3 regions of the Streptomyces sp. NPDC086023 genome follow, and region 2 is predicted to be linked to each of the others. Evidence: riboswitches for the same ligand, from Rfam matches in the RefSeq annotation. Region 2 holds a riboswitch; each other region holds the start of a gene.

Region 1 (7,480 bases), on a different contig from region 2:
GGCGCCGGCACCGCCACTTTCCAGGCCGCCTGGCTGCTCAACGGCGGCCAGCGCACCGACATGGAGCGCCTGGAGGACGTCCACCTCCAGTGGATGTCCCGGCTCGACGCGGCCGCGGTCGTCGACGACCACCTGCTGCTCCACTCGGACACGATCGCGTACCTCGACTACGGCGACTCCGTCGAGGCGGTCAACGACACCGTCAAGCAGGCCCTCAACCGCAACGACGCCAACGAGTGCTGGGACCTGTTCCGCAAGTTCACCAAGCGCTTCAGCTTCCGGGACGAGGAGTCCGGCCCCGGCGAGGTGCGCAGGCTGCTCGCCACCTACGGCGGCTCGCGCATCGTGCACGGGCACAGCCCCATCCCGTACCTCCTCGGCGAGGTCGGCTCGGAGGACGGCGAGGACTCGGACGGCCCGACCGTCGAAGGGCCGCACGTGTACGCCGACGGGCTCGCCATCGCGATGGACGGCGGGGTGACCATGGCCGGAAAGCTGCTGGTGGTCGAACTTCCGCTGCGCGACTGACCGTTCACCGTCCGGGGTATTTACCGAAAGCCCCTGTCACGGCACCACGTGGGCGCTCTACCATCGCTCTATCCGTAGCAGGCTCTCCTCCGTTTCCGCCGGACCCCCTGTCTACGCGGGCAAACCGGCGCCGACGGAGCATCGGGGGATGCACATGACCAGCGCTCCGCACCTGCTGACCGAGGACCGGCCCGAGTTCCTCCGCCTGCTGGACGAGGTGCTCCGCACCGCGTCCGAGCGGCCCGACCTGGCCTCCGTCGGCGAACGGCTGAACGCCGAACAGCTGCGCACGATGGCACTCAACGCGACCGGCATCCTGACCACCGCGGCGGCTCCCGAGTACGAGCACTTCGTGAAGGTACGGGAAGACCTGCGCGACCCGGCGCGCCAGGAACCGCGGGTCACCGACGACGGCACCGGCGGGGCAGGGGCCAGCGCGGTGGTGGCGGTACTGGCACCCGTGCTGTCCGTCACGGCCATGCTGATATTCCTGCTGGTCGGGTACTTCCTGAAGCTCCTGGACCCTGAACCGGCCTTCGCTCAGACGATGCTGACGGCCGGTTGGCTGTTCGGCGGGCTGACCGTGGTCGCGATCCTGGTCGCTGCGATCGGACTGCTGGTGACGGCGGTGCGGAACAGTTCCACCGAGGTCGTGGCCGAGGACACGCTCGCCGTGCCGGAAGAGCTCGCGCGGGCCCGGGAGGCCTGGCTCAACGCGCTACTGGAGCGGGGTGTGCTGCCGTTCCTGCGGGACGCTCTGGCCGACCCAAGGGATCCGGCGGCACCGTCCTCGTACCGCCCGTCGGGCCGGATGCCGAGCCTCGGCTACACCCGGCCGGACTTCACCTCTCCGGCCGGCGAAGACCCCACCCCCCGCCCGAGCTACACCAGTCCCGACTTCACGAGCCCGGACTTCGGCGGCCCGGACCGCCGGCCGGACTAGCGTCCGGATGTTTCACGTGAAACACGGCTGTGCCGCGCCCGGCGAACCGGACGCGGCGCAGAGGTTCTCCCCAGCCGAGGGCCGGAGAGACAGAACCGCTACCTGGACAGCTTCTCGCTGCCCTTGTTGAGGCCCTTGGCGAGCTGGGGCTGGAGGGCCCGCAGATCGGAGTGGACCCGGTTCAGAGCCGGGGTCGGGCCGGTGTCACCCGGGGCCGGGTGACCCGGGGTCAGGAGCGTCCACTGCTCGTCACAGTCGAGGATCTGGGTGTTGGCGGGGAGCCCGTCGTTGTTGGGGCCCAGGGTGTTGACCTCGCACGTGGTCTCGTACACCGCGCCGTCCTCGGTCAGCACCTCGATCGAGACCCCATCGCTGGCGTTGGTCTGGGAGGCGATGGAGATGGAGCACGCACCGTCAGGGAACGAATCCCCGGTGTCGGTGAGGTCGTACCAGATGAAGTCCGTGGGACCGGCCTGCATGGGCTGCTGCAGGTTGCGGATACCCGCGTACGCCCGAGCCGGGTCGCCGGTCAGGACGGCCTTGACCTCAGCGGCATTACTGGGCTTGTAGGCGTCCATGTCCTGGCACAGCGCGGCGCCGGTCGCACCCGTGGCGCCGGTGGCACCCGCAGGACCCGTCGCGCCCGTGGCACCCGTCGGACCGGCCGGACCCGTCGCGCCGGTCGCACCGCCGCCGGGGCCGGTGGCGCCCGTGGCACCCTGCGGGCCGGTGGCACCGGTCGCACCCGTGGCGCCCGCCGGACCGGCCGGACCCTGCGAGCCCGTCGCTCCGGGCGGACCGGCCGGACCCGTCGGGCCGGTCGCCCCGCCGCCGGGGCCGGTGGCGCCCGTCGCACCCGTGGCTCCGGGCGGACCCGCCGGGCCGGTGTCGCCCTTCGGTCCGGTGGCACCGGTGGGACCGGTGGCGCCCGTGGCGCCCTTGCACTTGTCGTCGCCGCCGCCACGCACGTACTCGTCGTGGTCCTCCTGGTCCTGCCCGTGCAGGTACTTGTCCAGCAGGTGGCGGGCCAGCGGCGCGCCGTGGCGCGGCCGCTCGTGCGGACGCTCCTCCTTGCAGTCACCGCTGCCGCCCGCCGGCGCGACCGCGCTCACCTGCGGGGTGATCGCGTTGGCCGCGGCGACGGCGGGGGTTGCGAGGCCCACCAGCACGATCGACAGGGAGGCCAGGGCACCGCCCACCTGCCAGCCCCGGGTACAGGGAACGGGACCCAGCTGCGTGGTCCTGCGCTCACGACTCATCAAAAACGCTCCTTCGGAAAGGATCTGCCGCCGGAACGGGTGACGTCCCGGTCGCGGGTTCGAGCTTCCTCCGGAGAAAACGGACATTGGGCACTACCACTTGAGCGGCCGGATGCGTACGTCAACACTTCGGGCTATCAGACGCCCACCCGAGGGTGTGTTCCCGCCCGCAGACGCAGTAGCACCATCGGCGAGCCGTGGACAACGGCGTCACGAGGGTCACTACGGTCACGGTCCGACGCCGGCCCGGCCGCCCGTACGGCGGCCCGCACACCGTGGACGGGACCCTTGAGCACAGTCTGCCTGAACATGATCGTCAAGAACGAGGCACCGACCATCCGGAAGTGTCTGGAGTCGGTGCGCCCCCTGATCGACACCTGGGTGATCGTCGACACGGGCTCCACGGACGGCACCCAGGACGTGATCCGCGAGTACTTCGCCGACCTCCCGGGCCAGCTGCACGAGCGCCCGTGGCGGGGCTTCGACGGCAGCCGCACGGAGGCCATCGAGCTCGCCCGGGACCGGGCCGACTACCTGCTGTTCATGGACGCCGACGACGAGATGCGCATCGAGCCGGGCTTCCGCATGCCCGAGCTGACCCACGACGCGTACCAGCTGGCGGTGCACCACGGCCCCGTCATCCACTGGCGGCACACGCTCGTCGCGACCCGGCTGCCCTGGCGCTACGTCGGGGTGCTCCACGAGTACCTCGACTGCGGCGGGCCGCACAGCAAGGACGTGCTCGAAGGGATCAGCCTGCTCATCGTCGGCGGTGGCGCCCGGCAGCGGGAGGGCGGCGAGCGGGAGAAGTACCTCCGGGACGCGAAGATCCTGGAGGAGGGGCTCGCCAAGGAACCCTACAACGCGCGGTACGCCTTCTACCTGGCCCAGAGCTGGCGCGACGCCGGCGAGAAGGAGAAGTCCCTGGCCGCCTACGACCACCGCGTGACGATGGGCGGCTGGGTCGAGGAGACGTACCTCGCCCAGGTGTACGCCGCCCGGCTCGCCACCGAGCTGGAGCGGCCGGCAGCCGAGGTCATGGACCGCTACCTGCGCGCGTACGAGAGCCGCCCCACCCGCGCCGAGGCCATCGGCGACCTCGCCCGGCTGTGCCGTCTTGAGGGGCGCTGGCCGCTGGCCCACATGTTCGCCCGCCGTGCCGTGGCCGTCCAACGGCCGGATGACATCCTGTTCGTGGAGTTCGCGTGGCACGACTGGCGCGCGCTCGACGAGCTGGCCGTCGCCGCCTACTGGACCGGCGAGTACCAGGAGTGTCTGGAGTGCTGCGAACGGCTCCTCGGTGAGGGTCTGCTGCCGGAGGATCAGCGCGAACGGGTCACCGCGAACCGCGACTTCGCCCGCGCGAAGCTCGGCTCGGCGTACCAGACCGTCGCCTGAGCGGCGTACGCCCGGTCCCATCCGGAAACGGGACGCCGGACGGGCCCGCGACTCCCCCCATAGGGTCGCGGGTCCGTCCGTGCGGCTGCGGCGGCCGGTGGGTCAGTCGGCCAGCGGCAGGTAGACGCGGTTGCCCGCGGCGGCGAACTCGGCGGACTTCTCCGCCATGCCGGCCTGGATCTCCTCGGCCTTCAGGTCCCCGCCGTGCTCACGCCGGATGTCCTGCGAGATCTTCATGGAGCAGAACTTCGGACCGCACATCGAGCAGAAGTGCGCGGTCTTGGCCGGCTCGGCCGGAAGCGTCTCGTCGTGGAACTCGCGGGCTGTGTCCGGGTCGAGGGCCAGGTTGAACTGGTCCTCCCAGCGGAACTCGAAGCGCGCGTCGGACAGCGCGTCGTCCCACTCCTGGGCACCCGGGTGGCCCTTGGCCAGGTCGGCGGCGTGCGCGGCGATCTTGTAGGTGATCACACCGGTCTTGACGTCGTCCCGGTTCGGCAGGCCCAGGTGCTCCTTGGGTGTGACGTAGCAGAGCATCGCGGTGCCCCACCAGGCGATCATCGCGGCGCCGATGCCCGAGGTGATGTGGTCGTAGGCGGGCGCGACGTCCGTGGTCAGCGGGCCGAGCGTGTAGAACGGCGCCTCCTCGCAGATCTCCTGCTGGAGGTCGATGTTCTCCTTGATCTTGTGCATCGGGACGTGGCCCGGGCCCTCGATCATGGTCTGTACGTTGTGGCGCTTGGCGATCGTGTTCAGCTCGCCCAGCGTCTTCAGCTCGGCGAACTGCGCGGCGTCGTTGGCGTCCGCGATCGAGCCGGGGCGCAGGCCGTCGCCGAGCGAGTACGTGACGTCGTACGCCGCCAGGATCTCGCAGAGCTCCTCGAAGTTCGTGTAGAGGAAGTTCTCCTTGTGGTGCGCGAGGCACCAGGCGGCCATGATCGAGCCGCCGCGCGAGACGATGCCGGTCTTGCGGCGCGCGGTGAGCGGCACGTACGGCAGCAGCACGCCGGCGTGGACGGTCATGTAGTCGACGCCCTGCTCGGCCTGCTCGATGACCGTGTCCTTGTAGATCTCCCAGGTCAGCTCCTCGGCCTTGCCGTCGACCTTCTCCAGGGCCTGGTAGAGGGGCACGGTGCCGATCGGGACGGGGGAGTTGCGCAGCACCCACTCGCGGGTGGTGTGGATGTTGCGGCCGGTGGAGAGGTCCATGACCGTGTCGGCGCCCCAGCGGGTGGCCCAGGTCATCTTCTCCACCTCCTCCTCGATGGAGGAGGTCACGGCGGAGTTGCCGATGTTGGCGTTGACCTTCACCAGGAACTTCTTGCCGATGATCATCGGCTCGATCTCCGGGTGGTTGACGTTCGCCGGGAGCACCGCGCGGCCGGCGGCGATCTCCTCGCGGACGACCTCGGGGGAGACGTTCTCGCGGATCGCGACGTACTCCATCTCCGGGGTGACCTCACCGCGGCGGGCGTACGCGAGCTGCGTGACGGCCTGGCCGTCGCGGCCGCGGCGCGGCAGGCGCGGGCGGCCGGGGAAGACGGCGTCGAGGTTCTTGAGGCCGCCGCGGGGCGAGGTGTGCTTGATGCCGTCGTCCTCGGGGCGCACGGGACGGCCCGCGTACTCCTCGGTGTCGCCGCGGCCGATGATCCAGTTCTCGCGCAGCGGCGGCAGGCCGCGGCGGACGTCGGTCTCGATCTGCGGGTCGGTGTACGGGCCGGACGTGTCGTAGAGCGTCACGTCCTTGCCGTTGGTGAGGTGGACCTGGCGAACCGGCACGCGGATGTCGGGGCGGGAGCCCGCGACGTAGCCCTTGTGCCAGCCCGGCTGGCGCTCGCTCTGGCCGTCCTGGCTGGTGGCAGGCGTGCGTGCATCCTGAATGGTCATGAGACCTATCTCCCTACGCCGGCATTACCCGGTAACAGGTTCGGCGGTCGACGCAGCCTCCTCCCGTACTCGTCGTCTTCGACGCGCGTACGGTGATCAGCGCCCTCTCAGCCCGGTGCTCCGAGCTCCCGCGTTGTGCAAAGGTGCCCCCACGCTAGCGTCATCTGTGGCGCGCTGAACAGTGGGCCCCCTCAACTCTTGCGATGATCGGCCGGTGACCACACCGCCGCAGCCTCCCGTCGACCCCCATGACCACACCGGCCACCCTGGCCCCGCAGAGGGTTACGGCGGGCCGGGCGAGCACGACTTCGGGCACGGAGCGTACGACGCCGGCGGGCACGGGCACGGGCACGGGCACGCAGGGAGCGGCGGGCACGGCGGCGGTCACGGCGGAGACGGCGGCGGGCACTCGCACGGCGGGCACTCGCACGGGCACGGTCCGGCCGCCCCCGTCTCGAAGCACCTGCGCAAGGTCATCGCCGCCGTGCTGATCCCGTTCGCCGCCGCGGTGGTGGTGGGCCTGGTCGTGCTGTGGCCCGGTGGCGCCCCCGCGCACGAGCGCACCGGCGTCGGCTTCGACCGCCAGACGCAGGAGGGGCGGGTCGCCACGCTCCAGCGGGTGGACTGCAAGGAGGTCAACGTCGCCCAGGTGCCGCCCACGGGGGACACCTCCACGCCCGAGGGGCGCGAGGCGCAGCAGCGGCAGACCGGGCAGTGCGCGAAGGCGACCATCGAGGTCACCACCGGTCCCGACAAGGGGCGTACGTTCCTGGAGATCGTCCAGCCGGGCGCGCCCCGGCAGTTGAGCGAGGGTCAGGAAGTCGTGGTCGCGTACGCGCCGGACGCCCCCCGCGACCTCCAGTACTCGGTGGTCGACGTCAACCGTGAGCTGCCTCTGGCGCTGCTCGCCGGCATCTTCGCGCTGGCCGTGGTGCTGGTGGGGCGCATGCGCGGGGTGTTCGCGCTGATCGCGCTCGCCGTCAGCTTCGCCGTACTGGTGCTCTTCATCCTGCCGGCGATCCTCCAGGGGTCGAACCCGCTGGTCGTCGCAGTGGTGGGGGCGAGCGCCATCATGCTGATCGCGCTCTACATGTGCCACGGCGTCACGGCACGCACCTCGGTCGCGGTGCTCGGGACCCTGGTCTCGCTGCTGCTGATCGGCGTGCTCGGGTCCGGATTCATCGGATCGGCGTTCCTGAGCGGGAACACGGACGACAACACGGGTCTGATCCACGGCCTCTACCCGGAGATCGACATGAGCGGCCTGCTGCTGGCAGGTGTGATCATCGGATCCCTGGGTGTGCTCGACGACGTCACCGTCACGCAGACGTCGGCCGTCTGGGAACTGCACGCGGCGGACCCCACGATGGGGCCGCGGGCCTTGTACCGCGCGGCCATCCGGATCGGCCGCGACCACATCGCCTCGGTGGTCAACACGCTGGTGCTCGCCTACGCCGGCGCGGCCCTG
Region 2 (7,480 bases):
AACTTCTCCACCGTCTACAAGCGTCTGCAGCGCCTCAAGGAGCTTGAGCAGATCGACTTCGAGGACGTGGCCGCCTCCGGCCTCACCAAGAAGGAGCTCCTGGTCCTCTCCCGCGAGAAGGCCAAGCTGGAGAAGACCCTCGGTGGTATCCGCGAGATGCAGAAGGTGCCGAGCGCCGTCTGGATCGTCGACACCAAGAAGGAGCACATCGCCGTCGGTGAGGCGCGCAAGCTCCACATCCCGGTCGTCGCGATCCTCGACACCAACTGCGACCCCGACGAGGTCGACTACAAGATCCCGGGCAACGACGACGCGATCCGCTCCGTCACCCTGCTCACCCGCGTGATCGCCGACGCCGTCGCCGAGGGCCTCATCGCCCGCTCCGGCGTTGCCGCCGGTGACTCGAAGCCGGGCGACAAGACCGTCGGCGAGCCGCTGGCCGAGTGGGAGCGCGACCTGCTCGAGGGCGAGAAGAAGGCCGACGAGGCCCCGGCCGCCGCCGAGGCCCCCGCTGCCGAGGCCCCCGCCGCCGAGGCTCCGGCCGCGGACGCCGAGCAGGCCTGACCCACTGAGAGAGCCCGGCGTTCACCTGCCGGGCACTCCCAGCACGGACGATGACGACGGGGGACGGTGCTCACAAGGCACCGGCCCCCGCCGTTCACCCGTAGATCTACGACTTCGAGAGAGAATCACAGACTCATGGCGAACTACACCGCCGCTGACGTCAAGAAGCTCCGCGAGCTCACCGGCGCCGGCATGATGGACTGCAAGAAGGCCCTGGACGAGTCCGACGGCAACGTCGACAAGGCCGTCGAGGCCCTGCGCATCAAGGGCCAGAAGGGCGTCGCCAAGCGCGAGGGCCGCTCCGCCGAGAACGGCGCCGTCGTCTCCCTGCTCGCCGACGACAACACCTCCGGTGTGCTCGTCGAGCTGAAGTGCGAGACCGACTTCGTCGCCAAGGGTGACAAGTTCCAGGCCGTCGCCGCCGACATCGCCAAGCACGTGGCCGCCACCTCCCCGGCGGACATCGCGGCGCTGCTCGCCTCCGAGATCGAGCCCGGCAAGACCGTCCAGGCGTTCGTGGACGAGGCCAACGCCAACCTCGGCGAGAAGATCGTCCTGGACCGCTTCGCGCAGTACGGCGACGGTTTCGTCTACTCCTACATGCACCGCACCATGCCCGACCTGCCCCCGCAGATCGGTGTCCTGGTCGAGCTGGACAAGGCCGACGCCAACCTCGCCAAGGGCGTCGCGCAGCACATCGCCGCGTTCGCCCCGAAGTACCTGGCCAAGGAAGACGTCCCGGCCGAGGTCGTCGAGTCCGAGCGCCGCGTCGCCGAGGAGACCACCCGCGCCGAGGGCAAGCCCGAGGCCGCCCTGCCGAAGATCGTCGAGGGTCGCCTCAACGGCTTCTTCAAGGACGCCACGCTCCTGGGCCAGCCCTACGCGCTGGACAACAAGAAGTCCGTCCAGCAGATCCTGGACGAGGCCGGTGTCACCCTGAAGCGCTTCACCCGCATCAAGGTCGGCATCTGAGTCCGTACGCGACGGACAGCGGACCCCGGTAGGGTCTGAGGCAGTCGTCCGCGTTCGCGCCGGACGACCGCAGATCTGACGAGGAGGCCATTGCCGTACAGGGAACCGCAAGGACCCCGGCAATGGCCTTCTTCGTATGTGCACGAGGAGATCTCCATGAATCAGGGCGTGGACCCCCACACCGCTTCCGACGACAAGAGCGACCACGACAAGAAGGGCCGCCGCTTCATGCTGAAGCTGTCCGGCGAGGCCTTCTCAGGCGGCGGGGGACTGGGCGTCGACCCCGACGTCGTGCACGCGATCGCGCGTGAGATCGCGGCTGTCGTCCGCGACGGCGCCGAGATCGCCGTCGTCATCGGCGGCGGCAACTTCTTCCGCGGCGCCGAGCTCCAGCAGCGCGGCATGGACCGGGCCCGCTCCGACTACATGGGCATGCTCGGCACCGTGATGAACTGCCTCGCCCTCCAGGACTTCCTGGAGAAGGAGGGCATCGACTCCCGCGTGCAGACCGCCATCACCATGGGCCAGGTCGCGGAGCCGTACATCCCGCTGCGCGCCGTGCGCCACCTGGAGAAGGGCCGCGTCGTCATCTTCGGCGCCGGCATGGGCATGCCGTACTTCTCCACCGACACCACGGCCGCCCAGCGAGCCCTGGAGATCGACGCCGAGGCCCTGCTCATGGGCAAGAACGGTGTCGACGGCGTCTACGACTCCGACCCCAAGGCAAACCCCGACGCGGTCAAGTTCGACGCCCTCGAGTACGGCGAGGTGCTGGCCCGCGACCTCAAGGTCGCCGACGCCACCGCCATCACGCTGTGCCGCGACAACAAGCTGCCGATCCTCGTCTTCGAGCTGCTCGCGGAGGGGAATATCGCGCGCGCCGTCAAGGGTGAGAAGATCGGCACGCTCGTGAGCGACCAGGGCACCCGGGCCTGAGCGACCCACCCCGCCCGAACCATCCACTCAAGACATGCAGGAGCACGTGGTGATCGAAGAAATCCTCCTCGAGGCCGAGGAGAAGATGGAGAAGGCCGTCGTGGTCGCCAAGGAGGACTTCGCCGCGATCCGCACCGGCCGTGCGCACCCGGCGATGTTCAACAAGATCGTGGCCGACTACTACGGCGCGCTGACCCCCATCAACCAGCTCGCGTCCTTCTCGGTGCCCGAGCCGCGCATGGCCGTGGTGACCCCGTTCGACGCGAGCGCGCTGCGCAACATCGAGCAGGCCATCCGCGACTCGGACCTCGGTGTCAACCCGAGCAACGACGGCCGCATCATCCGGGTCAACTTCCCGGAGCTCACCGAGGAGCGCCGCCGCGACTACATCAAGGTCGCCCGCGGCAAGGCCGAGGACTCGAAGGTCTCCATCCGCTCCGTGCGCCGCAAGGCCAAGGACGCCCTCGACAAGCTCGTGAAGGACAAGGAGTCCGGCGAGGACGAGGTGCGCCGCGCCGAGAAGGAGCTCGACGACACCACCGCGAAGTACGTCGCGCAGGTGGACGAGCTGCTCAAGCACAAGGAAGCCGAGCTCCTCGAGGTCTGATGAACGACTCTTCCTGGGCGGCGGAGCCGGTACCGGCGGGTCCCGCATACGATGTGCTCGGAGGGCCGCAGACTCGGCCCATGCCCATCGTGCCCGACGCCGCCGGTCGAGACTTCGAAGACCGGGAACCACGCGACCGGGGGGCGGCTCAGCCGAGCGGCCCCCTGTTCCGCGACGAGACGCCGCCGCAGGAGCCCATGCCCACGCCCCCGCCCCAGGCCCCGCAGGAGGCCTCCTCCCCGCCGCCGAAGAAGCGTGCGGGGCGGGACCTGCGCGCCGCCATAGGGGTCGGCGTCGGCCTCGGCGCCGTGATCTTCGCCTCGCTGTTCATCGTGAAGGCGGTCTTCGTCGGCGTCATCGCGGTCGCGGTGGTCGTCGGGCTGTGGGAGCTGACCTCCCGCCTCCAGGAGCGCAAGGGCATCAACGCGCCCCTGGTCCCGCTCGCCGTCGGCGGCGCCGCGATGGTCGTCGCCGGGTACGTGCGCGGGGCCGAGGGCGCCTGGGTCGCGATGGCCCTGACCGCGCTCGCCGTGCTCGTGTGGCGGATGACGGAGCCTCCCGAGGGTTACCTGAAGGACGTCACGGCCGGCGTCTTCGCCGCGTTCTACGTGCCGTTCCTCGCGACCTTCGTGGCGATGCTGCTGACCGCCGACGACGGTCCGCAGCGGGTGCTCACCTTCCTGGTCCTCACGGTGGTCAGCGACACCGGGGCGTACGCGGTGGGCTGGCGCTTCGGCAAGCACAAGCTCGCCCCGCGGATCAGCCCCGGGAAGACCCGCGAGGGACTCTTCGGTGCCGTGGCCTTCGCGATGGCGGCCGGTGCGCTGTGCATGGAGTTCCTGATCGACGGGGGCAGCTGGTGGCAGGGCCTGCTGCTGGGTCTCGCGGTCGCGGTCAGCGCCACCCTGGGCGACCTCGGTGAGTCGATGATCAAGAGGGACCTCGGCATCAAGGACATGGGCACCCTGCTGCCCGGTCACGGCGGGATCATGGACCGGCTGGACTCTCTGCTGCCCACCGCGCCGGTGGTGTGGCTGCTGCTGGCGCTCTTCGTGGGCACCGGCTGAGCCGTCCCGGGTATCCTGGAAGGCGCGCCACTCCCGAGTGGCGCGCCTTTCTCGTCCCCCGCGAGCCGCGGGGGGACGCCCTGTGAGGTCTCCTGGCGCCGGTCGCGCCAATGCCATCGGCTCCGTTTACCACGGAGGCCGGCCAGGCCTCGTCGTACTGAGGAGAAACCGATCATGGCCCGCCCCCTTCCGGGAGAACTGACCTTCGTCGCGCCCAAGGGGGCCAAGAAGCCGCCCCGGCACCTCGCCGACCTCTCGCCCGCCGAGCGGCGCGAGGCCGTGGCCGCGATCGGTGAGAAGCCGTTCCGCGCGAAGCAGCTCTCGCAGCACTACTTCGCCCGCTACGCGCACGACCCGGCCGAGTGGACCGACATCCCGGCCGGCGCGCGCGAGAAGCTCCGGCAGGAACTGCTCCCGGACCTGATGAGCGTGGTCCGGCACATCAGCTGTGACGACGACACCACCCGCAAGACCCTCTGGCGGCTGCACGACGGCACGCTGGTCGAGTCCGTCCTGATGCGGTACCCGGACCGGGTCACCATGTGCATCTCCTCGCAGGCCGGCTGCGGCATGAACTGCCCGTTCTGCGCCACCGGCCAGGCGGGCCTCGACCGCAACCTGTCCACCGCCGAGATCGTCCACCAGATCGTCGACGGCATGCGGGCCCTGCGCGACGGCGAGGTCCCGGGCGGCCCGGCCCGCCTGTCGAACATCGTCTTCATGGGCATGGGCGAACCGCTGGCCAACTACAAGCGGGTCGTCGGCGCCATCCGCCGCCTGACCGACCCCGAGCCCGACGGCCTCGGCCTGTCGCAGCGCGGTATCACCGTCTCCACCGTCGGCCTGGTCCCGGCCATGCTGCGGTTCGCCGACGAGGGCTTCAAGTGCCGTCTCGCCGTCTCCCTGCACGCCCCCGACGACGAGCTGCGCGACACCCTCGTCCCCGTGAACACCCGCTGGAAGGTCCGCGAGGTCCTCGACGCGGCCTGGGAGTACGCCGAGAAGTCCGGCCGCCGCATCTCCATCGAGTACGCGCTGATCCGCGACATCAACGACCAGGCCTGGCGCGGTGACCTGCTGGGACGCCTGCTCAAGGGCAAGCGGGTGCACGTCAACCTGATCCCGCTCAACCCGACCCCGGGGTCCAAGTGGACGGCCTCCCGCCCCGAGGACGAGCGGGCCTTCGTCCAGGCCATCGCCGGCCACGGCGTGCCGGTCACCGTCCGCGACACCCGTGGCCAGGAGATCGACGGAGCGTGCGGACAGCTCGCCGCCAGCGAGCGGTAACCTGGCCCCGTACATCTGCATATTCCGACAGGGGAGCGCCACAGCGCTGAGAGTGCGGGCACCGTCACGCCGCAGACCCTCTGAACCTCGCCCGGGTCATTCCGGGTAGGAAGTTCGGTCATCACTCAAGCTGTTGCGCCCTGCCCCGGCGTCCGCTCCCAGAGCGCCGGGGCGGGGCCGCGTCTTCTCCTGGTCACTCCAGGAGGAATGTTCCGTGAGCACCACCAAGAAGATGGCGGGCGCCGTGCTGGCCACCGCCCTGGGCGCGGCCGCGCTCGCAGGCTGCGGCAACGGCGACGAGAAGGACGGGGCGGCGCCGAGCGGCAAGCCCGAGTCGAAGACGGTCACGCTCGTCAGCCACGACTCCTTCAACGCCACCCCGGCCGTGCTGAAGGAGTTCGAGAAGCAGACCGGCTACACGGTCAAGGTCCTCAAGAGCGGTGACGCGGGCGCGGCCCTCAACCAGGAGATCCTCACCAAGGGCTCCCCGCGCGGCGACGTCTTCTTCGGCGTCGACAACACCCTGCTCTCCCGCGCCCTCGACAACGGCATCTTCATCCCGTACGAGGCCAAGGGCCTGGCGGAGGTCCCCGAGCAGTACCAGCTCGACAAGGCCGAGCACCGCGTCACCCCGATCGACTCCGGCGACATCTGCGTCAACTACGACAAGAAGTACTTCGCCGACAGGAAGCTGGCCCCGCCGGTCACCCTCGACGACCTGGTCAAGCCCGAGTACAAGAACCTCCTGGTCACCGAGAACGCCTCGACCTCGTCGCCCGGCCTCGGCTTCCTCCTCGCGACCGTGGGCAAGTACGGCGAGGACGGCTGGAAGGACTACTGGACCAAGCTCAAGGCCAACGGCGTCGAGGTCGTCGACGGCTGGGAGCAGGCCTACAACGAGCGCTTCTCCGGCTCCGCGGGCGGCAAGAAGGCCAAGGGCGACCGTCCGCTGGTCGTCTCCTACGCCTCCAGCCCGCCGGTCGAGGTGCTGTACGGCGAGCCGCAGCCGGCCGTGGCGCCGACCGGCGTCTCCACCGGCACCTGCTTCCGCCAGACCGAGTTCGCGGGCCTGCTCCAGGGCGCGAAGAACGAGGCGGGCGGCAAGGCCCTGCTGGACTTCCTGATCAGCACGAAGTTCCAGGAGGACATGCCGCTCCAGATGTTCGTGAACCCGGTGGTCAAGGACGCGAAGCTGCCGGAGATCTTCACCAGGCACGGCGTGGTGATCGAGAAGCCGGAGACCGTGACTCCGGACGCGATCGCCAAGAACCGTGAGCAGTGGGTCGGGGCATGGACCTCGCTCGTGCTGAAGTAGCGCAGGACGCGGTCCGGGAGGTGCCCGCGGGCTCCTCCCGGCGCGGCACGGCGGTGCGGCTGGGCCTGATGGCCCTGCCGCTCGCCTTCTTCGCGATCTTCTTCGCCTGGCCCGTGGCCGCGATCGTGGGCCGCGGGATCAGGACCGACACCGGCTGGCAGTTCGGCCGGATCGGCGAGGTGCTCGGCCGGCCCGACATCGCCGGGGTGCTGTGGTTCACCACCTGGCAGGCGCTCGCCTCCACGGCGCTCACGCTGCTGATCGCGCTCCCCGGCGCATACGTCTTCGCGCGCTTCGAGTTCCCGGGCAAGCAGCTGCTGCGGGCCGTGGTCACCGTCCCCTTCGTGCTGCCCACCGTCGTGGTGGGCACCGCCTTCCTGGCCCTGCTCGGCCGGGGCGGGATGCTGGACGAGCTGTGGGGCGTACGGCTCGACACCACCGCGTGGGCGATCCTCCTCGCGCACGTCTTCTTCAACTACGCCGTGGTCGTACGCACCGTCGGCGGCCTGTGGTCCCAGCTGGACCCGCGCCAGGAGGAGGCCGCCCGGGTGCTGGGCGCCGGCCGGTTCGGCGCCTGGCGGCGCGTGACGCTGCCCGCCCTCGCGCCTGCCGTGGCCGCCGCCGCCCTGATGGTCTTCCTCTTCACCTTCACCTCCTTCGGCGTCGTGCAGATCCTCGGCGGACCGGCTTACGCCACGCTGGAGGTGGAGGTCTACCGGCAGACCGCCCAGC
Region 3 (7,480 bases), on a different contig from region 2:
CGGGCCCTGGCCACGGCCGTGTACGAGCGCTGCCTGGAGCGGAAGGCCGAGTTCGTGTTCGGCGCCGAGGTCACCGCCGTCCGCGAGCGGGACGGCCGGGCCGCCGGCCTGACGCTGGCCGACGGGACCGCGGTCGAGGCGGACACGGTGGTCTGCGGGATCGACCCGCGCCGCCTGGCCGGCCTGCTGCCGGGCACCGGCCTGTGGCCCGGAGGCGCCAAGCCCCCGCACGGTCCCGCCCCGAGCCGGGCCACCCTGTTCCTCGCCCTGCGCGGCCCGCGCCCCGAGGGCACCGTGCACCGCACCCTGGTCCACTCCCCCGGGGGCTCCGCCGCGGTGACGGTGCTGCGGCCGGACGACGAGCGGAGCCGGCCCGACGCGGAGCACGAGGCGGTGACCGTCACGGCGGTCACCGGCGCCGGGGAGGGCGCCGGGCCCGAGTGGGCCGCCCGTACCGCGGAGGAGCTGCTCGACGCGGCCGCGCGGGCCGTCCCGGAGCTGCGCGAGCGGCTGCTCTGGCAGGAGCTGCGCACCCCGGAACACGTGGCGGAGGACACCGGCGCCCTGGGCGGCGCGGTGCCCGCGCCCGCCCTCGCGGGGGCCACGGAGCTGCTGTACCCGGCCAACACCACCGCGCTGCCCGGTCTGTACCTCGCGGGCGGCTGGGCGCACCCTGGCGGCGGGCTGGCCCACGCCGGGATGACGGGGGCCCTGGTGTCCGGGCTGATCGTGGAGGGCGCGGACTTCCGCGGCTCGCAGTGAGCGGCCGCGGCCCGCGGTGAGCGGGGCCGGCAGGGATCGGCGGCCTGCAAGGACCGGCGGTCCGCAGGCACCGGCGGCCGTCCGCGGCGGCGGCTCCCGGCGGGCGGCCGCCCCTCGGCTCAGTAGCGGTACTGCTCGTACTCGCCGGGCGCGCCCTGGTAGGGGTAGGTCCCGGGCTGGTCGGCCGGGTACGGCTGCTCGACGTCGCGCTGCTGCGGGACCCAGACGCCCCCGGGCGGGGTGTCCGTCGCGTACTGGTGCTGGCCGGTGTACGGGTCCGGGTAGGCGGGGTACATCTGCTCGCCCGTCCCGTATCCGTAGTCGTAGGCCGCGTAGGCGCTCGGGTCGGGCTGGGGCGTGACGGCCCCGGTGCCGATGTACGGGTCGGAGTACGCGGCGTACGTCTGCTGCTCGCCGGCGCCGTAGTCGCCGCCGTAGCCGTCCTGGACCGGGAAGGATGCGGCGGCGTAGCCCGTCCCGGCGCCCGCGTACGGGTCCTGGGCGGCCTGCTGCGGGTCGTAGTAGCCGGAGTAGTCCGCGCCGGCCGCCGCGTATCCGCCGGCGCCCGCGTAGTCGGTGCCGGCGCCGTCGGTGCCCGTGCCCGCGTACGGGTAGCCCCCCTCGGCCGGCACGGGCTCGTAGACGGCCGTCGCGTCCTGGGGGGCGGCGTAGGAGCCGTCGTACGGGTTCTCGTCGGAGGCCCCGGTGAAGCCGGGCGCGTCGGGGGACCCGTGCGGGTGCTCCGAGGGGTCGGCGTCGCCCTCGGGCCCGTACTCCAGGTCCGAGACCCGCAGCGCGGGCTCCTCGCGGCGGCCCGCGTCGCTGCCGCCGCGCCGTCTGCCGCGCCGGCCGGGCTCGGGCTCGGCCGCATCGCGTTTGGCGTTCAGGGCCCAGCCGGCCACGAAGCCACGCCGGAAGGAGAGGGTGACCAGGGCCTGGCCGACGGCGAACGCGGTCGCGCCCACGCCGATGACCAGCACCGAGTTGATCAGTACGCCTGCGACCACACCGAGGAACCCGGCGAACGCGAGCACGCGCCAGCGCAGCCGAGCCTTGTACTGCAGCAGCACCTCGGCCAGCAGCCACAACGCGACGACGCCGAACGCGATGTAGAGGACCGTCCAGCCCATGCATGGCCCCTCTCGGTACGGCCGCGCGGGTACGGCCGGTCAGGGCCGCTGGTGCAGGCCCAGATTCTCGTAGATCTCGAGAGTCGCCGTGGAGTTGTTGAGCGTGATGAAGTGCAGTCCGGGGACTCCCTCGGACAGCAGCCGCGCGCAGAACTCCGTGGCGAACTCGATGCCAATGGAGCGTACAGCGGCCGGATCGTCCTTGACGGCGAGCATGCGCTCTTTCACGTCCTCCGGGAAGAGTGCGTTGCTCAGCTGGGGCAGCCGGTCGAGCTGCCTGATGCCGACAACTGGCATGACCTCGGGGATGATCGGGGTCTCGCAGCCGGCCGCCTCGACGCGGTCCCGCAGCCTCAGGTAGTTCTCCGGATCGAAGAACATCTGGGTGATCGCGTAATCCGCACCAGCGCGGCACTTGTCCACGAAGTGCCGGATGTCCGAATCCCAGTCGGAGGACCGGGGGTGCATGTCGGGGAAGGCCGCGACGCCGACGCAGAAGTCGCCGGACTCCTTGAGCAGCCGGACCAGGTCCGCCGCGTAGTGCACGCCCTCCGGGTGCGGCACCCACTCGCCCATCGGGTCGCCCGGCGGGTCGCCGCGCAGCGCCAGCATGTTGCGGATTCCCGCGTCCGCGAACTGGCCGATGACGTTCCGGAGCTCCGCCACCGAGTGGTCGACCGCCGTGAGGTGCGCGACCGGGGTCAGGGTGGTGTCGGCGGCGATCTCCTGGGTGGCCTTGACCGTGCCGCCCCGGGTGGAGCCGCCCGCGCCGTAGGTCACGGACACGAAGCTGGGTGCCACCGCCTCGACCCGGCGGAGGGCGTTCCAGAGGTTCCGGTTGCCCTTCTCCGTCTTGGGCGCCCAGAACTCGAACGAGTACGACGTACCGGACGCGAGCATGTCGCGGACCGTGCGCGCACGGTCGGTTCTGGTGGAAGCGGTGCCAAGGGCCATACGGGCAGGCTAGACAAACTCCATGATCACCCCAAGGTGTGTCCACCCCTCGGACACGTTTTTGGACACTTCGATGGACCGGAGGCCCCTTGAGCACCGCCCGAACCGGAGGAACCGACGGTTCCGGTCGCTCAGAGGAGTCGGGCCCGCACACGCTTGGCCAGGTCGGCGGCGGCCGCACCCGGGTCGTCGGCCTCGGTGATCGCACGGACCACGACCACCCGGGTGGCGCCGGCGTCCAGCACCTCGTCCAGGTTGCCGGCGTCGATGCCTCCGATGGCGAACCACGGCCGGTCCTGGCCGAGCGAGGCCGCGTACCGGACCAGGTCCAGGCCCGGGGCGTGGCGGCCGGGCTTGGTGGGGGTGGGCCAGCAGGGGCCCGTGCAGAAGTAGTCGACGCCCGGCTCGGCGGCGGCCGCGGCGACCTCGGACTCCGCGTGGCACGAGCGGCCGATCAGCACCCCTTCGCCCAGGATCGCGCGGGCGGCCGGGACGGGGATGTCCCCCTGCCCGAGGTGCAGCACGTCGGAGCCGATGGCATGGGCGACGTCGGCGCGGTCGTTGACCGCGAGCAGCCGGCCGTGGCGGCGGGCGGCCTCGGCGAAGACCTGGAGGTGCTCCAGCTCCTCGGCGGCCTCCATGCCCTTGTCGCGCAGCTGCACGACGTCGACCCCGCCCGCGAGGACGGCGTCGAGGAACTCGGGGAGGTCTCCCTGGCGCTTGCGCGCGTCCGTGCACAGGTAGAGCCGGGCGTCGGACAGGGCGGCGCGGGCGTCGACGGACATGGAGGTACCCCCCGGGTGGGGCGGTGCACGGGCCGCTCGGGCCCGTACACCGCGTGGTGGTTCGGTTCGGATCAGACTGCGAGCGCCTGGGCGCGGCGCTTCACTTCCGTGCCGCGATTCTCACTCAGGGCCTGTGCCGGGGTGCCGGGCAGGGTCGGGTCCGCCGTGAAGAGCCACTCCAGCATCTCCTCGTCGGTGAAGCCGTCGTCCCGCAGCAGCGTGAGGGTTCCGGAGAGGCCCTTGACCACCTTGTCGCCGTCGATGAAGGCGGCCGGCACCTGGAGGGCGCGGTTCTCACCGCGGCGCACCGCGATCAGCTGGCCCTCCTTCACCAGCTGGCGGATACGCGTCACCTCAACGTCCAGCATTTCGGCGATGTCGGGGAGGTAGAGCCACTCGGGGACGAGAGCATCGATCTTTGCGTCAATCTCGGTCACGGGACAAGCCTGCCATCCCCGGCCGACAGCCGGTACCCGGGCGGTGCCGGAGGGGGTACGGCGAGCCGCACCCCCGCGCGTCAGCGGGCGGCGGACTTCAGCGGGGCCGCGGCGTCGGCCACCCGGGCCGGGTCCACCGGGACCCCGCTCTCGATGAGCTTGCGGCCCTGCGCCAGGTCACGGGGCCGGCCCACGGCCAGCACCGCCACCAGGGCCTCGCCGCGCAGCCAGCAGGCGGACCAGGCGGCCTCGGCCGGGTCCCCGCGCCGGACCAGCGTGTCGCCCTCGGCGTGGTGGCCCGCGTACTGCACGAAGCGCCCGAACTGCTCCGACCAGAAGTACGGGACCGGGTCGTAGGCCTGCGCCTCGCCGCCGGGCCCGGCCAGGATGTTCGCGGCCACCACCCGGGGGCCCTGAAGGGCGTTGTCCCAGTGGTGGACGACGAGCCGCTCGCCGTAGCGCGCCGAGGGGAAGGAGGCGCAGTCGCCGACCGCGTACACGTCGGGCAACGAGGTGGCCAGGTGGTCGTCTGCGGTGACGGACCCGTCCGCGCCGCGGTCGATGCCCGAGCCGTCGAGCCAGCCGGTGGCGGGCCGGGCGCCGATGCCCACGACCACGGCGCCCGCGGGCAGCTCGGTGCCGTCGGCGAGCACCACGGCGCCGGGGGCCACCTCGGCCACCCGGGCGCCGGTCAGCAGGCGGGCGCCGGCCTCGGCGTACCAGCCGGCCATCGCTTCGGCGACCTCGGCCGGCAGGGCCCCGGCCAGCGGGCGGGGGGCCGCCTCGACCACGGTGACGGCGCAGCCGGCCTCGCGGGCGGCGGTGGCGAACTCCGCGCCGATCCAGCCGGCGCCGACCACGACGATGTCGTGCCGCTCGGCGATCACGGGCTTGAGCCGCTCGGCGTCGTCGAGGGTGCGCAGCAGGTGGACGCCCGGCACGCCCTCGGTGCCGGGAAGGGTGAGGGGCTCGGCCCCGGTGGCGAGGACCAGGGTGGCGTACGGGACCGGGCCCGCGGAGGTGTCCACCTCGTGGTCGGCGGCGCGCAGCCCGGTGACCTCGACGCCGAGGCGCAGTTCGATGCCGAGCCCCTGGAAGTCGACGTCGAAGGCGGAGTCCTCGGCCTTGCCGAGCAGCACCGCCTTGGAGAGCGGCGGCCGGTCGTACGGCTGGTGGGGTTCGGCGCCGAGCAGGGTCACCGGTCCCGTCCAGCCCTGTTCGCGCAGGGCCACGGCGGTCTGCACGCCCGCCATGCCCGCGCCGACGATGACGACGCCGTGCGCCGTGTCCTGGGTCTGACTCAGCTGATCGCTCACGCCGCACACCCTAACCACCTGACGGATCGTCAGGAAAGTCGGTGTCCGTCCGGGGCGGAGCGCCGCTCGCGGCGTGCTCGCGGGCGGCCTTACCCGCGCTCGGGGCCGGGGGATAGTCTGGCCACCGTACCTATCGCGGGAGCCCGGGCGGACCGGGCTGAGAGGGAGGCTGGCCGGCCTCCGACCGTACGAACCTGATCCGGGTCATGCCGGCGAAGGGAGGGGCTGGACGCCCATGCACTCATCTCGTAAGGGATCCGACGTCCTCGTCATCGGGGGCGGGATCATCGGCCTGGTCACGGCCTGGCGGGCCGCGCGGCGCGGCCTGCGCACCGCGCTCGCCGACCCCCGGCCGGGCGGCGGCGCCGCCCAGGTGGCGGCCGGGATGCTCGCCGCCGTGACCGAACTCCACTACGGCGAGGAGACCCTGCTCGGCCTCAACCTCGCCTCCGCCGCCCGCTACCCCGAGTTCGAGGCGGAGTTGACCGAGGCGAGCGGCGGCCTGGACATCGGCTACCGCGCCTGCGGCACGCTGGCCGTGGCGCTGGACGCGGACGACCGTACGCACCTGCGCGAGCTGCATGCGCTGCAGCGGCGCTGCGGGCTGGAGTCGGAGTGGCTGACCGGCCGCGAGTGCCGCCGCCTGGAGCCGATGCTGGCACCCGGGGTGCGCGGCGGGCTGCGCGTCGACGGCGACCACCAGGTGGACCCGCGGCGGCTGGCCGCCGCTCTGGTCGCGGCCTGCGAGCGGGCCGGCGTGCTCTTCCACCAGACCTCCGCGGAGCGGCTGACCGTCACCGGCGACCGCGCCGCGGGCGCCGTGCTCGACACCGGCGAGGAACTCTCCGCCGACCAGGTGGTACTGGCCGCGGGCAGCCACAGCGGACGGCTGGCCGGCCTGCCGCCGGAGGTCGTGCCGCCGGTCCGGCCCGTCAAGGGGCAGGTGCTGCGGCTGACGGTGCCGGGAGCGTACGCGCCGTTCCTCACCCGCACGGTCCGCGCGGTGGTCCGCGGCAGCCACGTCTACCTCGTGCCCCGGGAGAACGGCGAGCTGGTCGTCGGGGCGACCAGCGAGGAACTGGGCTGGGACACCACCGTCACCGCGGGCGGGGTGTACGAACTCCTCCGCGACGCCCACGAGCTGGTGCCCGGCCTGACCGAACTCCCGCTCACCGAGACCCGGGCCGGCCTGCGCCCCGCCTCCCCCGACAACGCCCCGCTGCTGGGCCCCACGGAGCTGCCCGGCCTGCACCTCGCCACCGGGCACTACCGCAACGGCGTGCTGCTGACCCCCCTCACCGGCGAGGTGATGGCGGAGCTGCTGGCCACCGGTGAACTCCCGGAGGTGGCACGCGCGTTCACGCCGCGCCGCTTCTCCCCCGCAGCAGTACGTGAGGAGTCGCTCGTATGACCGTGTCCGTGAACGGCGAACCCCGCGAGGTCGCCCCCGGGACCACGCTGGACGCGCTGGTCGCCACCCTGACCTCGGCCCCCTCCGGGGTGGCCGCCGCCGTCAACGAGACCGTGGTGCCGCGCGGCCAGTGGCCGGCGACGGCCCTGGGCGAGGGCGACCGGGTCGAGGTGCTGACCGCGGTGCAGGGAGGCTGACCATGTCGGACCTCCTCACCCTCGGCGGCCGGACCTTCTCCTCCCGCCTGATCATGGGCACCGGAGGCGCGCCCAGCCTGGACGTCCTGGAACGCGCCCTGGTCGCCTCCGGCACCGAGCTGACCACGGTGGCGATGCGCCGCCTGGACCCCACGGTGCAGGGCTCGGTGCTCTCGGTGCTGTCCAGGCTGGGGATCCAGGTGCTGCCGAACACCGCCGGGTGCTTCACGGCCGGTGAAGCGGTGCTGACCGCGCGGCTGGCCCGGGAGGCGCTGGGCACCGACTGGATCAAGCTGGAGGTGGTCGCCGACGAGCGGACCCTGCTGCCGGATCCGGTCGAGCTGCTGGACGCCGCCGAGGTGCTGGTGGACGACGGGTTCACCGTCCTGCCGTACACGAACGACGACCCGGTGCTCGCGCGGAAGCTGGAGGACGCCGGGTGCGCGGCGATCATGCCACTGGGGTCGCCGATCGGCTCCGGGCTCGGC

What was found. Region 2 has a riboswitch for thiamine pyrophosphate ahead of ACIF6F_RS28605 (thiamine ABC transporter substrate binding subunit). Riboswitches for the same ligand answer to the same signal wherever they lie in the genome.
Region 1: it holds a riboswitch for thiamine pyrophosphate, as region 2 does, so the genes downstream of both, thiC (phosphomethylpyrimidine synthase ThiC) here and ACIF6F_RS28605 (thiamine ABC transporter substrate binding subunit) in region 2, are expected to answer to the same signal.
Region 3: it holds a riboswitch for thiamine pyrophosphate, as region 2 does, so the genes downstream of both, thiO (glycine oxidase ThiO) here and ACIF6F_RS28605 (thiamine ABC transporter substrate binding subunit) in region 2, are expected to answer to the same signal.

Annotation. Positions count from the first base shown of each region.
Region 1 covers NZ_JBITRX010000004.1:286,146-293,625, reverse strand. The annotation lists gene ACIF6F_RS10770 (metallophosphoesterase) at 1-528, shown strand, start outside; gene ACIF6F_RS10765 (hypothetical protein) at 677-1,471, shown strand; gene ACIF6F_RS10760 (hypothetical protein) at 1,570-2,730, opposite strand; gene ACIF6F_RS10755 (glycosyltransferase) at 3,019-4,128, shown strand; gene thiC (phosphomethylpyrimidine synthase ThiC) at 4,231-6,012, opposite strand; TPP riboswitch at 6,006-6,154, opposite strand; gene ACIF6F_RS10745 (YibE/F family protein) at 6,194-7,480, shown strand, end outside.
Region 2 covers NZ_JBITRX010000017.1:90,446-97,925, reverse strand. The annotation lists gene rpsB (30S ribosomal protein S2) at 1-564, shown strand, start outside; gene tsf (translation elongation factor Ts) at 700-1,536, shown strand; gene pyrH (UMP kinase) at 1,693-2,472, shown strand; gene frr (ribosome recycling factor) at 2,522-3,079, shown strand; gene ACIF6F_RS28615 (phosphatidate cytidylyltransferase) at 3,079-4,146, shown strand; gene rlmN (23S rRNA (adenine(2503)-C(2))-methyltransferase RlmN) at 4,321-5,433, shown strand; TPP riboswitch at 5,453-5,563, shown strand; gene ACIF6F_RS28605 (thiamine ABC transporter substrate binding subunit) at 5,648-6,748, shown strand; gene ACIF6F_RS28600 (ABC transporter permease) at 6,817-7,480, shown strand, end outside.
Region 3 covers NZ_JBITRX010000001.1:397,375-404,854, reverse strand. The annotation lists gene ACIF6F_RS01835 (phytoene desaturase family protein) at 1-762, shown strand, start outside; gene ACIF6F_RS01830 (hypothetical protein) at 882-1,892, opposite strand; gene metF (methylenetetrahydrofolate reductase [NAD(P)H]) at 1,932-2,846, opposite strand; gene thiE (thiamine phosphate synthase) at 2,978-3,631, opposite strand; gene ACIF6F_RS01815 (Rv2175c family DNA-binding protein) at 3,703-4,068, opposite strand; gene ACIF6F_RS01810 (NAD(P)/FAD-dependent oxidoreductase) at 4,149-5,321, opposite strand; TPP riboswitch at 5,510-5,622, shown strand; gene thiO (glycine oxidase ThiO) at 5,620-6,795, shown strand; gene thiS (sulfur carrier protein ThiS) at 6,792-6,992, shown strand; gene ACIF6F_RS01795 (thiazole synthase) at 6,995-7,480, shown strand, end outside.